Regions from separate parts of the Dielma fastidiosa genome, predicted to be linked through region 3. Evidence: predicted binding sites of a transcription regulator. Region 3 holds the regulator's gene; each other region holds the start of a gene.

Region 1 (4,072 bases), on a different contig from region 3:
GTTCAGCTTCTATTCTTGGTGTATTCGTTGTTGGTGCTTTAATTGCTAACTTCGGCGGCGGTACTCAATTCGGTATCAATATCCCTAATGGTGAATCTGTAATTAGTCTGCAAGAAAAATTAGATACAATCCTGCCTTGCATGCTGCCATTTGGTTTAACTTGCATGTGCTGGTATCTGTTATCTAAAAAAGGCTGGAAACCTATCCAATGTATCCTTCTGTTACTGGTTATCGGTATCGTTGGATGTGCTGTTGGTATCTGGTCTGGCGACTACACAGCGTTGATTCCAGTTCCTTGGCACGCATAAGAGTAAATAAAACTCTCATAAATTATTAATTTCTATCTAAACATAAGAAAAAGACATCTGGTCGCACAGATGTCCTTTTTCTTTCTATATTACTATACGATTTTATCCACAATACCATAGGCTAAAGCATCTTCGGCACTTAAGTAACAATCACGGTCGCAGTCATGTTTAATCATGTCATAGGGCTTGCCGCAGCGCTGGGCTAAGATATTATAGATATTACGCTGTACCTTTAGGATATGACGGGTCGCAATCTCCATATCACTGGCTTGTCCCTGCGAATTGCCGATTGGCTGGTGGATCATTACTTCGCAGTTGCTCAGGATCAGCCGTTTGCCTTTTGTGCCGGCAGCCAGTAAGATCGAAGCCATGCTCGCGCAGCAGCCCATGCCGATCGTCGACACATCGCAGCTGATGTGGTTCATGACATCATAGATTGCCAAGCCGCTGGAAATGCTGCCGCCGGGTGAATTGATATACATTAAAATATCATCATTATTCAGTGATGACAGATATAAAAGCTGGGCAGTGATTGAGGCTGCCATCTCATCATTTACTTCACCGACACATAAAATAATGCGTTCCTTTAATAAACAGGAGTATAAGTCATAGACCCGTTCAACATTCGCTGAACGCTCAATAACTGTGGGTATAAAACTCATTAAATCCCTCCAATCTTTATAGAGTATGCACATAGGTGCATGTTTAATACAAAAAGGCTAAAGTGAAAGAGTTCACAATTGACATTTCTATAAAATATCGTATAATAATATTGTTATAAAAGGAGGACTTTTAAAATGACAGTAAAAGTTGCTATTAATGGATTTGGACGTATCGGTCGTTTAGCATTCAGACAAATGTTCGGTGCTGAAGGTTACGAAGTTGTAGCTATCAACGATTTGACTAGCCCTAAGATGCTTGCTCACTTATTAAAATATGATTCAGCACAAGGCACATATGGTTTAGCTGACAAAGTTACAGCTGGTGAATCATCAATCACAGTTGACGGAAAAACTATCGAAATCTACAAGGAAGCTGATGCTAAGAACTTACCTTGGGGTAAATTAGGTGTAGACGTTGTACTTGAATGTACTGGTTTCTATACTTCAAAAGAAAAAGCTTCTGCTCATATCGCTGCAGGTGCTCGTAAAGTTGTTATCTCTGCTCCAGCAGGAAACGATCTGCCTACAGTTGTTTACAATGTAAACCACAACATCTTAAAACCAGAAGATACAGTAATTTCTGCAGCTTCTTGTACTACTAACTGCTTAGCTCCTATGGCTAAAGCATTAAATGACTTAGCACCTATTCAGAGTGGTATCATGACTACTGTTCACGCATACACTGGTGACCAAATGACATTAGACGGACCTCAAAGAAAAGGCGATTTAAGACGTTCTCGTGCTGCTGCAGTTAACATCGTTCCTAACTCAACAGGTGCTGCTAAAGCTATCGGTTTAGTAATTCCTGAATTGAACGGTAAACTGATCGGTTCTGCACAGCGTGTTCCTGTTCCTACAGGTTCAACTACTATCTTAGTAGCTGTTGTTGACGGTGAAGTAACTGTTGATCAAGTAAATGCTGCTATGAAGGCTGCTGCTAATGAATCATTCGGTTACAATGAAGACGAAATCGTTTCTTCTGATGTTATCGGTATCAAATACGGTTCATTATTCGATGCAACTCAAACAATGGTACACAAGATGGAAAACGGAACTACTCAGGTTCAGGTTGTTTCTTGGTACGATAATGAAAATTCATACACTAGCCAAATGGTTAGAACTATCAAATACTTCTCTGAATTAGCTTAATTCACTGAATATTCAAGGGTGACTGGAAACGGTCATCCTTTTTATGTAAAATTTTTGCTTTATTAATTCAATCACAAATAAAATACATACAAGGAAGCACTTACCCGCTTTTATTTAATTATGTTAACTGTTCAGCACCCGTAATATTTAGTCAAAACATCGGGTGAACTTCACAAAATAATGGCTAAGTAAGGGCTTTTTTATGTAAATTGCTCTAAAAACATTAATTAATTACTAAAAATGTTAAAATTTTCCTTTATTTTTTTAAATTCATATAATAAAATGAACACCTACCCTAAAAGTTGGGTAGACTACTATGGACATGTTTTGTCCATATAAGGTTTGGAGGAAAATTTATGACAAAAGTTATTAAATACTATATACCGCTGCTGAATAATCAGAAAAATTCTGATGAGTTATGTCAGAGCTTGAAGGAAATTGATGGCGTTGTGGCAATCGATACGGATCTGCAGCGCAAGAAATGCTCAATTACCTACAAGAATCATGTAGAGCTGGTTGATATTGTTACGGCTATTGAAAAACTGAATGTTGAGTATTACTTCTTATCAAGAGAAATGATTTGAAAATTCTGATGATAGTTGTTATACTATATTAAACAAACCAGTAATAGGGGAATAGTAAGCAGTAGAGCTGATTTACAGAGACAGCGGAAGGGTGGAAACGCTGAATGAGCGACTTGCTGAATGCACCTCTTAGGGTTCTTTCGATATGTAGAAGGAAACGTTGCCGGCGTTAACGGTCAGAGTGGAATTTATTTCAATTAGAGTGGAACCGCGTGTTGAAGCGTCTCTATACAGGGGCGCTTTTTTATTTGTTAAAGGAGAGAGAAACATGAAATTATTTAATAGTCTGCATAATAAAGTAGAAGCATTTAAACCGATGAATGAAAATGAAGTGAGCATGTATGTCTGCGGACCAACGGTTTATAACTATCCGCATATTGGCAATGCCCGGCCGATCATTGTATTTGATACATTAAAAAAGACTTTTGAAGCATTGGGTTACAAGGTTAAATTTGTTTCTAATTTTACCGATGTTGATGATAAAATCATTAAAAAGGCAATTGAAATGAATGTTGATGAGAAAACGATCACTGAGCATTTCATCAATGCTTATAATGCGGATCGTCAGTCTTTGAATGCAGATCTGCCGGATGTGACGCCAAAGGTTACGGAGACAATGGATGAAATTATTGATTTCATAAAACTTCTGGTAGATAAAGGCTTTGCGTATGAGATTGATGGTGATGTTTATTTCAGAGTTAATAAAATTGATGATTATGGCCAGCTCAGCAATCAGCAGATCGAGGATTTGATGGTAGGCGCGCGTATCGATGAAAACGCGTTAAAGGAAAACCCGCTTGATTTTACCTTGTGGAAAAAGACTGAGGAGGGAATTAAATGGGATTCACCTTGGTCTAAGGGACGTCCGGGCTGGCACAGTGAATGTGTGGTTATGATTAACAATGAATTCCATCAGCATCAAATCGATATTCACGGCGGCGGCATGGATCTCAAATTCCCGCATCATGAAAATGAGATTGCTCAGTCTGAAGCGGCTTATGGTACGCATATCGCGAATTACTGGCTGCATAATGGCATGGTCAACATCGACGGTGAAAAAATGTCTAAATCCTTGGGTAATGTAATCTGGGTTAAAGATATCGTGGAAAAGCTGGGCGGCAATGTCGTAAGATGGCTGATGCTGTCAGCGCATTACCGTGCACCGTTAAATCTGAATGATCAGGCGGTTGAAACAGCACAGACAGAATTAGAGAAAATCAAGACATCACTGAAACAGGCTTATGTTAAGTTAGGGCTTGCGGGTATTGAATTGACCGGTAATCCGGATGAAACACTCTGGCAGGCATTTCTTGACGCGATGAGTGATGATTTGAATACGCCTAATGCCTTTAAAGCTTTGTTTGATACG
Region 2 (4,072 bases), on a different contig from region 3:
AAATTGAAAATCATCATAACCGGATATGATAATGATTGAACACATATGCTGAAGCTCACGGATTTTTTTAATCACTTCAAGACCATTCATGCCTGGCATATTAATATCCATAAACAGCAATTCCGGATGATACTTCTGCACAGCTTCTAAAGCGACTTCACCATTATCCACAAGGGCAATTACCTGAATATCCAGATTTAAAGATTCGACCTGCCGTTTTAATCCATAACGGATATTTTCTTCATCATCAACGATCATCGTTCTTATCATAGTCAAACTCCTTTATCAATAAAGTAATCTTGCATCCTTCACCCTTAATGCTGTCAATCAAAATATCATTTTCCTGATTCATCATTTTTAACCGGGTATAAACATTATGCAGCCCAAAATGCTTTGAGGTATCCGAGGAATGCAGATAATCAAGCAGCTCCTTCACTTCCTGCTCATCCATGCCGCAGCCATTATCTTCAACACTCAGCATTAAACATTCATTTTCAATCAAGGCTCTGACAATAATTTTACCCATATGCGTATTTGGCTGAGTACAAGCATGGATACTGTTTTCAACCAATGGCTGAAGCAATATTTTCACAACCTGAATTGTTTCGAGTTCCTTTGGACAATAAATCTCATAATCCAGATTCTTAAAGCGGATCTTCTGCATATCAAGATAAGCCTTCGTATGCTTAAACTCCTGTTTCAGTGAAATAACCTGCTGACCGCTTGCCAAGAAGGTACGGAAATAAGTTGAAAGAGCGGTAATTGTTTTAGCGACATCCTCAGCGCCATGCTGCTTGGCAAGCCATTTCAGATTATCCAAGGTGTTGTAGAGGAAATGCGGTTTAATCTGTGCCTGCATAATTTCCATTTCCGCTCTTTGTTTCTGATTGCGCTCTTCAACAATCTGATCAATCAGCTCACTCATTTTAGAAATCATTTTATTAAAGCTCATCGATAAGTCATGAATTTCATCACGGGCATTGCCTTCATCTACATAACTTTCCAGCTTTCCGTTTTCCACAAGCTTCATAGCATTCTGAAGATTTTTGATGGGTGTCAGCACCGACGTTACCAGCATTTTCCCAAGGATAAAAATAACCGCTAAAAGGAAGAGCAGTAAAATCCACAGACCGGTCATCAGCTGATTACTTGACTGCATCAATTCTTCATTAGATACAACTGTGGCAAAGATCCATTCCGGATAATTTTCAATTGGTGAGACAAATAACGTTGCTGCTTTGCCATTAATATCGGTGACAGGAAATTGATTACTGCTTGTTATCGCCATGATATCGATGGCATGCAGGGTTTCTTCATCAATCGTATGTGAATAGAAATATTGCGCGTTGGTAGTTATTAAATCATAATCACGGCTCATGATGAAGCTTTTGCCATTATAAACCTGCATCGTATTAACAATTTCATTTAAGCGTACAGAAGGAATTGCGGCAACAATCAGCGCCTCTTTTTGATTCGTAATGGATTTAATCGGATAATAGAAAAGCAGTACCTCACGGTTGTTGTCATTCAGCTTAGGCTTAGAGATGATGAATTCAGAATCATCCCGATAAGCTTTTTGATAGTCCTGATTATCCATCAGATTTTCAATCGCATCACTGTTAATCCAACAGAAACCATTCTTTCCGATATAAGAAAAGGTTTCCATCACTTCACCATTATTGGTATAAGAATTAGTAAAGCGTTCGATCTGCGGTTCAATGCCGCGTACATCCATTGAAGAAAAGGCAGGAATAGTAGATATTGTGCGATATTCAGCAGAGATTCGCTTAATCCACATGCTGACCTCCTGTGCCTTACTGTCAACGATCTGGGAAACCGTAAATGTATTGTTGGCAATATCTTTGGGCCGGTAAATTGCTTCGATGTAGAAAAACAGTGAACTGAATACAATCAGGACACTGATTAAAAAATAAAGCTGTATTTTAGTTTTGATGCCAAGGTTTTTCATAACTCTATTTTATCATCATTTTAAGCATTATGTTCAATAATCCATTGAGTTGAGCCATTTATCCATATTCAATTGTGACGGATTTCACTATAATTGGGTTATCAGGAGGTAGGAGTAAATGAAGAAAATCGCAAGTTTATTATTAGCCGGTTTGCTGATTGTCAGCGGCTGTGCTAAAACAGATCAAGGCTCACAGCTTTATACAGCAGGAACTTATGAGGTTGTAACCCAAGGTTTTGGCGGTGATATGAAGGTTGCAGTGACTGTCAGTGCTGATAAAATTGAAAAGGTTGAGGTACTGGAACATGGGGAAACACAGGGTATCGGTACGAATGCTATTGAACAGCTGCCAGCAATTATCGTAGAAAAACAAAGTGCTGAAGTTGATACGGTAGCCGGCTGTACGGTATCAAGCAAGGCATTGTTATCTGCCGTGCAGGAGGCTTTAAATCAAGCAATGGGTAAAGATGCTTCTGCTAATGTGGCAGCCGATGGTGAATATGCCGTTGAGGTAAATGGTTTCCACGGCCCTATGCAGGTAAGCGTGGTTATTAAGGATGGTAAAATTACGGCAGTGAATGTTGGCAATAATGTTGAAACTGTAGGTATCGGTTCTAAAGCAATTGATGCAATGCCGCAGCGAATCATTGATGCTCAGTCAGTGAACGTTGATGTATTAACGGGTGCCAGTATTACATCAAGAGCAATTCTCTCTGGTGTAAGTGATGCGCTGACACAGGCGGGTGCTGATTTATCTGTATATTCTAAAGCGGTGGAAGTGGTGAAGAGTGAGGATAAGGAAATCAGCGCGGAAATCGTTATTATCGGTGCTGGCGGTGCTGGTCTTACTGCAGCTATCGAAGCATTAGAAAATGGTGCAGCTTCCGTAGCATTAATTGAAAAGATGGATATTACCGGCGGCAACACGCGTCTGTCAGGCGGTGAATATGCAGCTCCGAATAACTGGCTGCAGGCTGGTGAAGGTATCGAAGACAGTAAGGAACAGTATTTTAATGATATTTATGAAGGCGGTTATGAACGCGGCAATAAGGAATTGATTCAGGTTATTGTTGATAACGCGCTGGAAAGTGCAGAATGGTTGAAGGATGATGTAGGGGTTGTATATCGTGACAAGATGTCATGGTATGGCGGTCACAAAGTAGCTCGTACATTATGGCCGGTTGGTGACGGACCTGTTTATGTTGATACTTTAGAAGAAAAAGCTCGTTCATTAGGTGCGGAAATTTATTTCACAACAACTGCTAATGAATTGATCCAAGATGAAAATGGCCGTGTAACCGGTGTTGTCGCTACTTATAAAGATGGTGCAACTTATACATTTAAGGCTGATAAGGGTGTTATTATGACAACCGGTGGTTTCTCTGCCAATGTAGAAATGCGTGAAGCAGTTAATACTATGTGGCCAAGTCTTGATGCCAATGTACCTAATACGAATTCACCGGCTATTACAGGTGATGGTACCATTATGGCTCAGGCAATCGGTGCTGATGTTGTAGATATGGATGCGATTCAGCTGTATCCGGTAAACAATCCAGCGACTGGCAATTACTACTATATCGATTATGCTCGTTTAAATTCAACAGCACTGTTAGTTAACAAAGAAGGCAAACGTTTCGTAAATGAAAAGGGTACTCGTGATGTTATTTCATTAGCAACTCTGGAACAGACAGATAAGATGGTTTATGAAATTATTGATGCGGCTGTAGTTGCTGAACAAAGGCTGTATGAAGATTATCAGGCTGAAATCGATAAGTGTCTGAAAGACGGTGTATTGGCAATTGGTACATTAGAAGAAGTCTGCGAGCATTTTGGTGTGCCTGTGGAAGAGGTTAAGGCTACAATCGCTCATTACAATGAAATGGTTGATGCGGGCACGGATGAAGATTTCGGACGTACTGATAACTTCAATAAGATTGGTGAAGGACCTTACTTCATGTTCTCTTCTGTTGTCTCTGTTCACCATACAATGGGCGGTGTAAAAATTGATGCGGATGCCCGTGTTCTTGACAAAGACGGCAATCCAATTGAAGGTCTGTATGCGGCTGGTGAAGTTACCGGCGGTATCCATGGCGGTAACCGTTT
Region 3 (4,072 bases):
ATGCGCTATGAAGATGAAGATTTTTATCTGGACTTGGTATTCTATCATAGTATTTTAAAATGCCATGTATTGATTGATTTAAAAATCGGAAAACTAACTCATGGTGATGTTGGACAGATGGATAGCTACATTCGTATGTATGATGCCATCTATAAGAACGAGGATGACAATCCGACAATTGGTATCATTTTGTGTTCTCAGAAGAATGAAGCCATTGCAAAGTATTCGGTATTAAATGATGCGAAGCAAGTATTTGCTTCAAAATATTTGTTTGCCTTGCCGACCGTGAATGAATTACAAGATGAAATTAAAGCGGAACGTAAGCGTATAGAAGATATGAAGGGAGGAAATATAGATGACGAAGATATTAGCGATTGAATCAAGCTGTGATGAAACAGCGGCAGCCGTTATCGAAGACGGCAAAAAAATATTATCCAATGTAGTCGCAACCCAGATTGATGTACATAAGAAGTTCGGCGGTGTAATACCTGAAGTAGCGTCAAGAATTCATGTGGAAAATATCTCAATGGTGATTGCGGAGTGTATGGGAAAAGCGGGTTTAGGCATCGAAGAAATGGATGCTATTGCGGTAACGCAGGGGCCGGGATTGATTGGTTCTTTACATGTCGGGGTGCAGGCAGCAAAAACGTTAGCGTGGGCTTTTAATAAGCCGCTGGTGCCGGTGCATCATATTGCCGGTCATATTTATGCCAATCGTTTGATTGCTGATCTGAAATTTCCATTAATGGCGCTTGTTGTATCCGGCGGTCATACAGAATTAGTATATATGAAGGATGAGTGGAGCTTTGAGGTCATCGGTACAACGCAGGATGATGCGATTGGCGAAGCCTTTGATAAAGTGGGACGTATCCTTGGTCTGCCATATCCAGGCGGTGTTTATATTGATAAATTATCAAAAGAGGGAAAGAATATTTATAAGCTGCCTAAGCCGCATCCGGAAAAGGAATTGGATTTTAGCTTCAGCGGATTAAAATCCGGGGTTCTGCAGTTCATTAAACGCTGTGAGCGCAACAATGAAACATTTGAACCTGCTGATCTTGCCTGCAGCTTTCAGGAAACAGCAATCGCCTGTCTTTTAGAAAGAGCTGAAAAGGCAATGAAGCAGATGCAGCCTAAAATGATTGTCCTAGCGGGCGGTGTCGCGGCGAACAGCTGTCTGCGTCAGCGCATCAGTGAATTGGTCAGTGAAAAATTCCCCCAGATTGAATGTATTATCCCGCCGTTGTCATGCTGTACCGATAACGCGGCGATGATTGGTGTAGCTGGAACGATCGCTTATGAGCATGGTGTGCGCGGCGATGCGTCATGTACGGCTGATCCTGCATTTGAATTATAAGTAGTTTAAAAAAACACATATTTCACAATCAAAAAAAGTGTGCTATAATAAGGTCGGTGATGAAAATGGCAAATAAAAATGTACCAAAGGCAACGTTGCAGCGTTACCCAGTTTATCTAAAAGCACTGCGAAAACTAGCAAATTCCGGTGTTGAACGGATTATGTCTAAAGAATTATCTAATGTTGTCAGCATTGAGCCGACAACAATCCGCCGTGACTTCTCTTTCCTGGGCAATCTTGGCAAGCAGGGTTATGGTTATGACGTCAACAAGCTGATTGAAATCTTTAATCAGCAGCTGGGTCTTGACTTCGATGAGAAAATCATTTTAGTCGGAGCCGGAAACATGGGACGTGCCTTGATGAAATATAATAAGTGGAATCATGTGGTTGGTGAAATCACATGTGCATTTGATATCTCACCAGACCGCCAGGGAGTTCGTTTCGGAATCCCGGTTTACGACTTAAAAGATCTGGAAGAAAAAATTCCTCAGGGCTGCCGTATCGCAATCCTAACCGCTAATGTTGATATCCAGCAAACGGTTGACCGCATGGTAGCTGCCGGCATCGTCGGTATCGTTGATTTTACTCATGAGCACTTTCAAGTGCCAAAAGGGGTTGCAATTAAGACCGTAGATGTAGTATCATCTATACAAGAGCTGGTTTTTGAAACCAATTCATTAAAAGATTAATGGCGATGAAATGAGACAGCCTGACGGCACTTGTCAGCGACTCTGCGTATTGGTGAAAGGCAGAGAAGGAAAGTCAGTGACTGAACACTCATGGAGCTGAACCGGAGAACTAACAGTAGACGGTTTCGCTAAGGAGAGCGTTATCTCATAAAAGATGCATGGGCTGAGTCCCGTGAATCAGGATGGCACCGCGTAAATTACGTTCCTGTATAGGGACGTTTTTTTATTTTTTAAACAAATCCAGGAGGACAAAGATATGTTTGAATTTATGACCATTAGAGAATTATACGAAATGGTATTCTCCAACAATCATGTGGAAATTGATTCCCTTGAGTATGTTCAGCTGCAGGGTTGGGTAAGAACCAATCGTGATAATGGTAAAGTAGGCTTTATTGAATTAAATGACGGAACTTATTTCCGCAACGCCCAGTTGGTTTACGGTGATCTGATTAAGAACCGTGATGAAATTGCTAAATTTTCAACTGGCAGCGCAATTACGGTGACCGGACAGTTTAAGCTGACCCCCGATGCGAAGCAGCCATTTGAGATTGTTGTGACAGAAGCGGTATTAGAAGGCGCCTGCGATCCTTCCTATCCGCTGCAAAAGAAGCGTCACAGCTTTGAGTATATGCGTGAGATTGCACATTTAAGACCAAGAGCGAATACATTCTATGCGGTATTCCGTCTGCGTTCAGTTTTATCGATGGCAATCCACGAATTCTTTCAGGATCAGGGCTTTGTCTACGTACATACCCCAATTCTTACGGGTAATGACGGTGAGGGTGCCGGTGAAATGTTTACCGCGACAACACGCAAGGATGCGGACTATGAAAAGGATTTCTTTGGCAAGGAAGCTTTCTTAACGGTTACTGGTCAGCTGCATGTAGAGGCGTTTGCGATGGCTTTCCGTGATGTATATACATTTGGCCCGGCATTCCGTGCTGAAAATTCAAATACGTCACGCCATGCATCAGAGTTCTGGATGATCGAACCGGAAATTGCTTTTGCAGATCTTGATGATAACATGGATCTGATTGAAGATATGGTTAAGTTCTGTATCAACTATGTGCTTGAGAATGCACCAGAAGAAATGAAGTTCTTTGAGAAGATGATCGATCAGGACTGCATTAAGCGAATTACCCATGTCCGTGATTCAGAGTTTAAGCGTATGCCGTACACTGAAGCAATTGAAATTCTTGAAAAAGCGGATGTGAAATTTGAGAATAAAGTATTCTGGGGCATGGATCTGAATTCTGAGCATGAGCGTTATATCTGTGAACAGGTAGTGAAAGGGCCAGTCTTCCTGACGGATTATCCTAAGGAAATCAAGGCTTTCTATATGCGTGTGAACGATGACAACAAGACAGTTGCCGCTTGTGATTTATTAGTGCCGGGTGTTGGTGAATTAGTCGGCGGATCACAGCGTGAAGAGCGTTATGATGTGCTTGATCATCGCATGGATGAATTAGGAATGAAAAAGGATAACCTGCAGTGGTACATGGATCTGCGCCGTTACGGCGGCTGCAAGCATGCCGGTTTTGGCCTTGGCTTTGACCGTTTCTTAATGTATCTGACGGGTATTCAAAACATCAGAGATGTTGAACCGTTCCCAAGAACACCAAGAAATTTATTATTCTAAGCGTTAAAGATCGGTGCCTGCCGGTCTTTTTCTTTATATAAAAACTTTCAGCGAAGAGCGGATAGTGCTATAATACGTTTTATAAAAGGAGCGTGAAGAAGATGATTATTGGAATTCCAAAGGAAATCAAAAATAATGAAAACCGTGTATCATGTACACCCGCTGGTGTATTTGCGTTATGCAAAGCCGGACATAAGGTGATCGTTGAAGCGAATGCCGGAATTGGCAGCGGTTTTAGCAATGAGGAATATCAAGAAGCGGGAGCTGAAATTGCGGATGTAAAGGAAGTCTTTAAAAGAGCGGAGCTGATTGTGAAGGTTAAAGAATATTTACCATCAGAATATCAATATCTGCGTGAGGATCAAATGGTATTTACCTACCTGCATA
Region 4 (4,072 bases), on a different contig from region 3:
ATAAAGCCGGGCAATATTTTCCTGTGGCTCAATAGCTTCTTCATCATAAAGCTCCGTATCAAGCAGCCATTCATCCATTTCCGGCATACTGATCACTGCGTCAACACTGCCGGTAAAGCGTTCATCCAATGCTTCATTCTGCTTAGCCACACATGGACTCAAAAAAACCACTTTCGCATTCGGATATTTTTCCTTAAGCATTCTGCCGTGAATAATCATCGGTGACGCGATGGGACTCAGCTGACTAATCAATGATGGATATTTTGTCTCAATCAGCCTGACAATCACCGGACAGCATGTTTCAATAATATTCGTCATCGACTGCTCACGCATTAAACCGACATATTGTGACGATACTACTGCAGCTCCCTGCGCGGTTTCCTCAACCGCACTAAAACCCACCTCAAGCAGTGCCTGCTTCAGCTTACTGAAATTAGGCCATACAATTGGATAAGACGGCGCTACTGAGATAACAACTTCTTCCTTAGCCTTAAGCCATGCTCTCACACGCTCAAGATCACTGCGCACCTCTTTTGCACTTTGCGGACAGAACAAGTAACAGCGGCCGCAAGATAAGCATTCTTCTTCAATGATTTCCGGGCTGCCGCTTTCAAAAGTAATTGCCTTAGTCGGACAGTTACGGACGCATTTAAGACAGCTTTTACAATTATTTTCCTTTAATGCGATGATTTTACTCATAACAATTCCTTTAATTCAGGTTCAAGCAGATCTACCACATTATAAAGCGTAGCACCCTCAAGAATCTTGCCATTCACTTTAATACCCAGACCTTTCGTACACTGTCCCATACAGAAAGCGCCCTTAAGCTGTACCTTTTCCTCTAAATGATGTTCAGCGATATAATTCTTCAACAACTCTACGACTTCATTACTTCCCTTCACGAAACAACTGCTTCCAATACAAATTTCAATTGTTACCATAACTGTTTCCTCTTTCCTTAGATTATTTATGAAGATTAATTTTAGAGAAATCAAATGTTTCCAGTGTTGCTTTAATCGGTTTATCTTTGATTGCGGCATTTTCTTTAGTCATGCGCTGTTTTACTTTCATTGGATTTTCAATCGTTGCCGGTCCGCAGACACAGCCGCCCGGACAGCACATACCCTCAAGAATATCAGCGTTAAAACGCCCTACTTTCATCATCAGCAGATTCTTTTTGCATTCTGCTGCACCATCGGCATAAAGTGAGGTAATCGCATCCTCATCAGCACATTCCTTGGCCGCCTGTGCAACCGCCTTGCTGACACCGCCGCCAATGGCAAAGCCGCGGCCATGAGCGCTTGGTTCATCGCCTTCACGCGGTTCAACACCTTCAACATCAATATGCTGAGCCGTCAGCATTGCTGCCAGCTCTTCAAAAGTAAGTACATAGTCAACCACTGAGAAGTCTTCCATCGCTTCCTGTTTTTTCGCAACACACGGACCGATAAAGACTACTTTTGTATCCTTGACTGACTTGATATAACGAGCGATTGCTTCCATCGGTGATACCATCTTGCTGACATTCTTTTCATAGATTGTCGGGAAATGCAGACGGGCCATATTCACAAAAGCCGGACAGCATGAAGTTGTCATCTGTACGCCTTCTGCCTTGTGATGCAGCAGATCCTGTTTTTCATACCAGGCAACCGCATCAGCACCGCTGGCAGCCTCATATACCTCATCAAAGCCAAGCAGCCGAATTGCCTGCTTGATCTGCGGCAATGTTGCATTATCCATCTGACCTTGAATCGCCGGAGCAATAATGGCCGTCATAGAAGCCTTGTCACGAAGCTGTTCAACTACCGGCACCATTTGGCTCATATCCTCAATGGCTCCGAATGGACAAACTGACTGACAGGCGCCGCAGTTGATGCACTTACCTTCATCAATCTTGGCAATATTATACTCATCCATTGAGATTGCATCTACCGGACAGCTCTTACGGCACGGTCTTTGCGTCTCAACGATTGCATGGAATGGGCAGGCATTAACACAAGCGCCGCATTCCTTACATTTATCATAATCGATATAGGCAGAATCAGATCCCATCCGCATCGCATCAAAACGACAGGAAGCCAGACAGCTCTTAGCCATACATTTGCGGCAGTTATCAGTCACACATATTTTATGAATCGTACAGCCGTCACATGCCGCTTCCAGCACTCTGACAATCTGCTTTGGATTATGCGGCTGATTGCTTACAATCGGTGTTTTGCCAGCTGCCATTCTGGTTCTTTCACGAATGATTTCCCTTTCCTTATAGACACAGCATCGAAATGAAGCCTGACTGGTAGGAATCAGCAGCATAGCTAATTCATCGGGTGTTGATTCACTTAGCCTTCCTTCGAAAGTACGGCGTGCAACTTCTCTTAATACATCAAATTTGAATTGTCTCGCTTCATGTGTAAATAAGCTCATAATTTTCTCTCCCTTTTTTAATTGTCAAATTCTTCACATAGTGGATGAATTCAGACTATACGAAAAACATAACATGAGTTTTCATGTCAATTATATCACATGTTTATCCGCATTAAAACGCTTCTATCTTAAGAAAATGATTTCCTGCATAAAAATTTTAAGAAATTATCCATCCTGATAAACAAGACAGACATCCGCATCATAAATCTCACTTCTGCTTATAATAAATAGTTCAGGCAAAAGAAAAAGACTGCATTACGCAGCCTTGTGTTCTTATAACGTACCTGATTCTTTCACTGAAGCAATCAAGCTGGACAAATTCTGAATTTCACTTGGAATAATCAGCTTCGTAGCCTGTCCGTCAGCTACCTTCTGCAGTGCTTCTAAACTCTTAAGCTTCAAGACTTCATCAGAAATCGTTGCCGCACTCAATACATTTAATGAATCAGCCAACGCCTTCTGAACTAATTCAATTGCCTCAGCCTCACCTTGCGCTTCACGAATCTTCTGTTCCTTAACCGCTTCCGCTCTCAGAATCGCTGATTCCTTTTCACCTTCAGCAATTAAGATTTCACTTGTCTTACGGCCTTCAGCCTGCAGGATTGCTTCACGGCGTTCACGTTCAGCCTTCATCTGTTTCTCCATCGCATCCTGAATTTCACGCGGCGGCAGAATATTCTTCAGCTCTACACGGTTAACCTTAATTCCCCATTTATCAGTTGCTTCATCAAGAATCGCACGCATCTGAGTATTAATTAAATCACGGGAAGTCAATGTGCCATCAAGATCCAAATCACCAATGATGTTACGCAGAGTTGTCGCTGTTAAATTCTCAACAGCCATCATTGGATTGTTGACACCATAAGCATAAAGCTTCGGATCAGTAACCTGGAAATAAACAACAGTATCGATCTGCATCGTAACGTTATCCTTAGTGATAACCGGCTGCGGATCAAAATCAACTACATGCTCCTTCAATGAAATCGTAGTTGCTACACGTTCCATAAATGGCAGCAGGAAATGAACCCCTGTACCCCATGTTGTCTGATAAGCCCCTAAGCGTTCTACAACAACAGCCTGACTTTGATTAACAATCCGCACATGGAATGCCAGGAAAGCAATAATAAACAGCAAAAATAATCCTATAACGATCCAAAACATAATTTTTTCTCCTTTTTTATTAAGCCATCTTCACAAGGCACTTAACACCTTCGATGGATTGAACGATAACTTTCTCACCAGTTTTAAAACAGTGTCCGTCAATGCTCTTAGCAGCCCAGTCCATATTATTGACCAAAATTCTGCCTTCAAGCGTTAATGGATCAAATTCTTTTGTTACTAATGCCAGCTGACCGATGTTGCTTTCTGTATTGGTCGCAACAAACTTGCCGCTCATAAATTTCTTAAGCAATGGTCTTAATGCAATCAGTGTCAATAAAGAAACAATGATAAAAATAATTATCTGATGATCAAATGACACATCGAACAGTGAAACCAGTAATGAACAGGCGCTGCCAACCACAAACCATACAGCTACCAGCTGCTGTGTAATAGCTTCAATTAAGATGAATGCGATACACGCAATGATCCAGAATATTAAAGTTGGTTCCATAATGTCCTCCTTTACATGTCTTATTATAACATTTTCACA

The links. The regulator Rex, encoded in region 3, represses fermentation and respiration genes when NADH is low (regulators of the CRP and FNR family bind a similar motif). The targets are predictions, from matches to a motif close to GTGAANNNNTTCAC.
Region 1: gap (type I glyceraldehyde-3-phosphate dehydrogenase) is a predicted target of Rex. The motif match lies at 1,033-1,046, and genes of this name have one in related genera.
Region 2: DWZ33_RS15365 (flavocytochrome c) is a predicted target of Rex. The motif match lies at 2,044-2,057, and genes of this name have one in related genera.
Region 4: DWZ33_RS02105 (4Fe-4S dicluster domain-containing protein) is a predicted target of Rex. The motif match lies at 2,445-2,458, and genes of this name have one in related genera.

The regions. Positions count from the first base shown of each region.
Region 1 covers NZ_QRQL01000004.1:293,187-297,258, forward strand. Annotated here, with positions in the region: gene DWZ33_RS10930 (PTS system mannose/fructose/sorbose family transporter subunit IID) at 1-308, shown strand, start outside; gene DWZ33_RS10935 (ATP-dependent Clp protease proteolytic subunit) at 401-970, opposite strand; gene gap (type I glyceraldehyde-3-phosphate dehydrogenase) at 1,106-2,119, shown strand; gene DWZ33_RS10945 (heavy-metal-associated domain-containing protein) at 2,476-2,703, shown strand; T-box leader at 2,735-2,934, shown strand; gene cysS (cysteine--tRNA ligase) at 2,972-4,072, shown strand, end outside.
Region 2 covers NZ_QRQL01000010.1:15,309-19,380, forward strand. Annotated here, with positions in the region: gene DWZ33_RS15355 (response regulator transcription factor) at 1-270, opposite strand, end outside; gene DWZ33_RS15360 (sensor histidine kinase) at 248-1,969, opposite strand; gene DWZ33_RS15365 (flavocytochrome c) at 2,088-4,072, shown strand, end outside.
Region 3 covers NZ_QRQL01000003.1:3,488-7,559, forward strand. Annotated here, with positions in the region: gene DWZ33_RS08000 (PDDEXK nuclease domain-containing protein) at 1-378, shown strand, start outside; gene tsaD (tRNA (adenosine(37)-N6)-threonylcarbamoyltransferase complex transferase subunit TsaD) at 356-1,357, shown strand; gene DWZ33_RS08010 (redox-sensing transcriptional repressor Rex) at 1,423-2,046, shown strand; gene asnS (asparagine--tRNA ligase) at 2,303-3,685, shown strand; gene ald (alanine dehydrogenase) at 3,787-4,072, shown strand, end outside.
Region 4 covers NZ_QRQL01000001.1:397,977-402,048, forward strand. Annotated here, with positions in the region: gene DWZ33_RS02095 ([Fe-Fe] hydrogenase large subunit C-terminal domain-containing protein) at 1-699, opposite strand, end outside; gene DWZ33_RS02100 ((2Fe-2S) ferredoxin domain-containing protein) at 696-1,040, opposite strand; gene DWZ33_RS02105 (4Fe-4S dicluster domain-containing protein) at 964-2,421, opposite strand; gene DWZ33_RS02110 (SPFH domain-containing protein) at 2,695-3,582, opposite strand; gene DWZ33_RS02115 (NfeD family protein) at 3,602-4,033, opposite strand.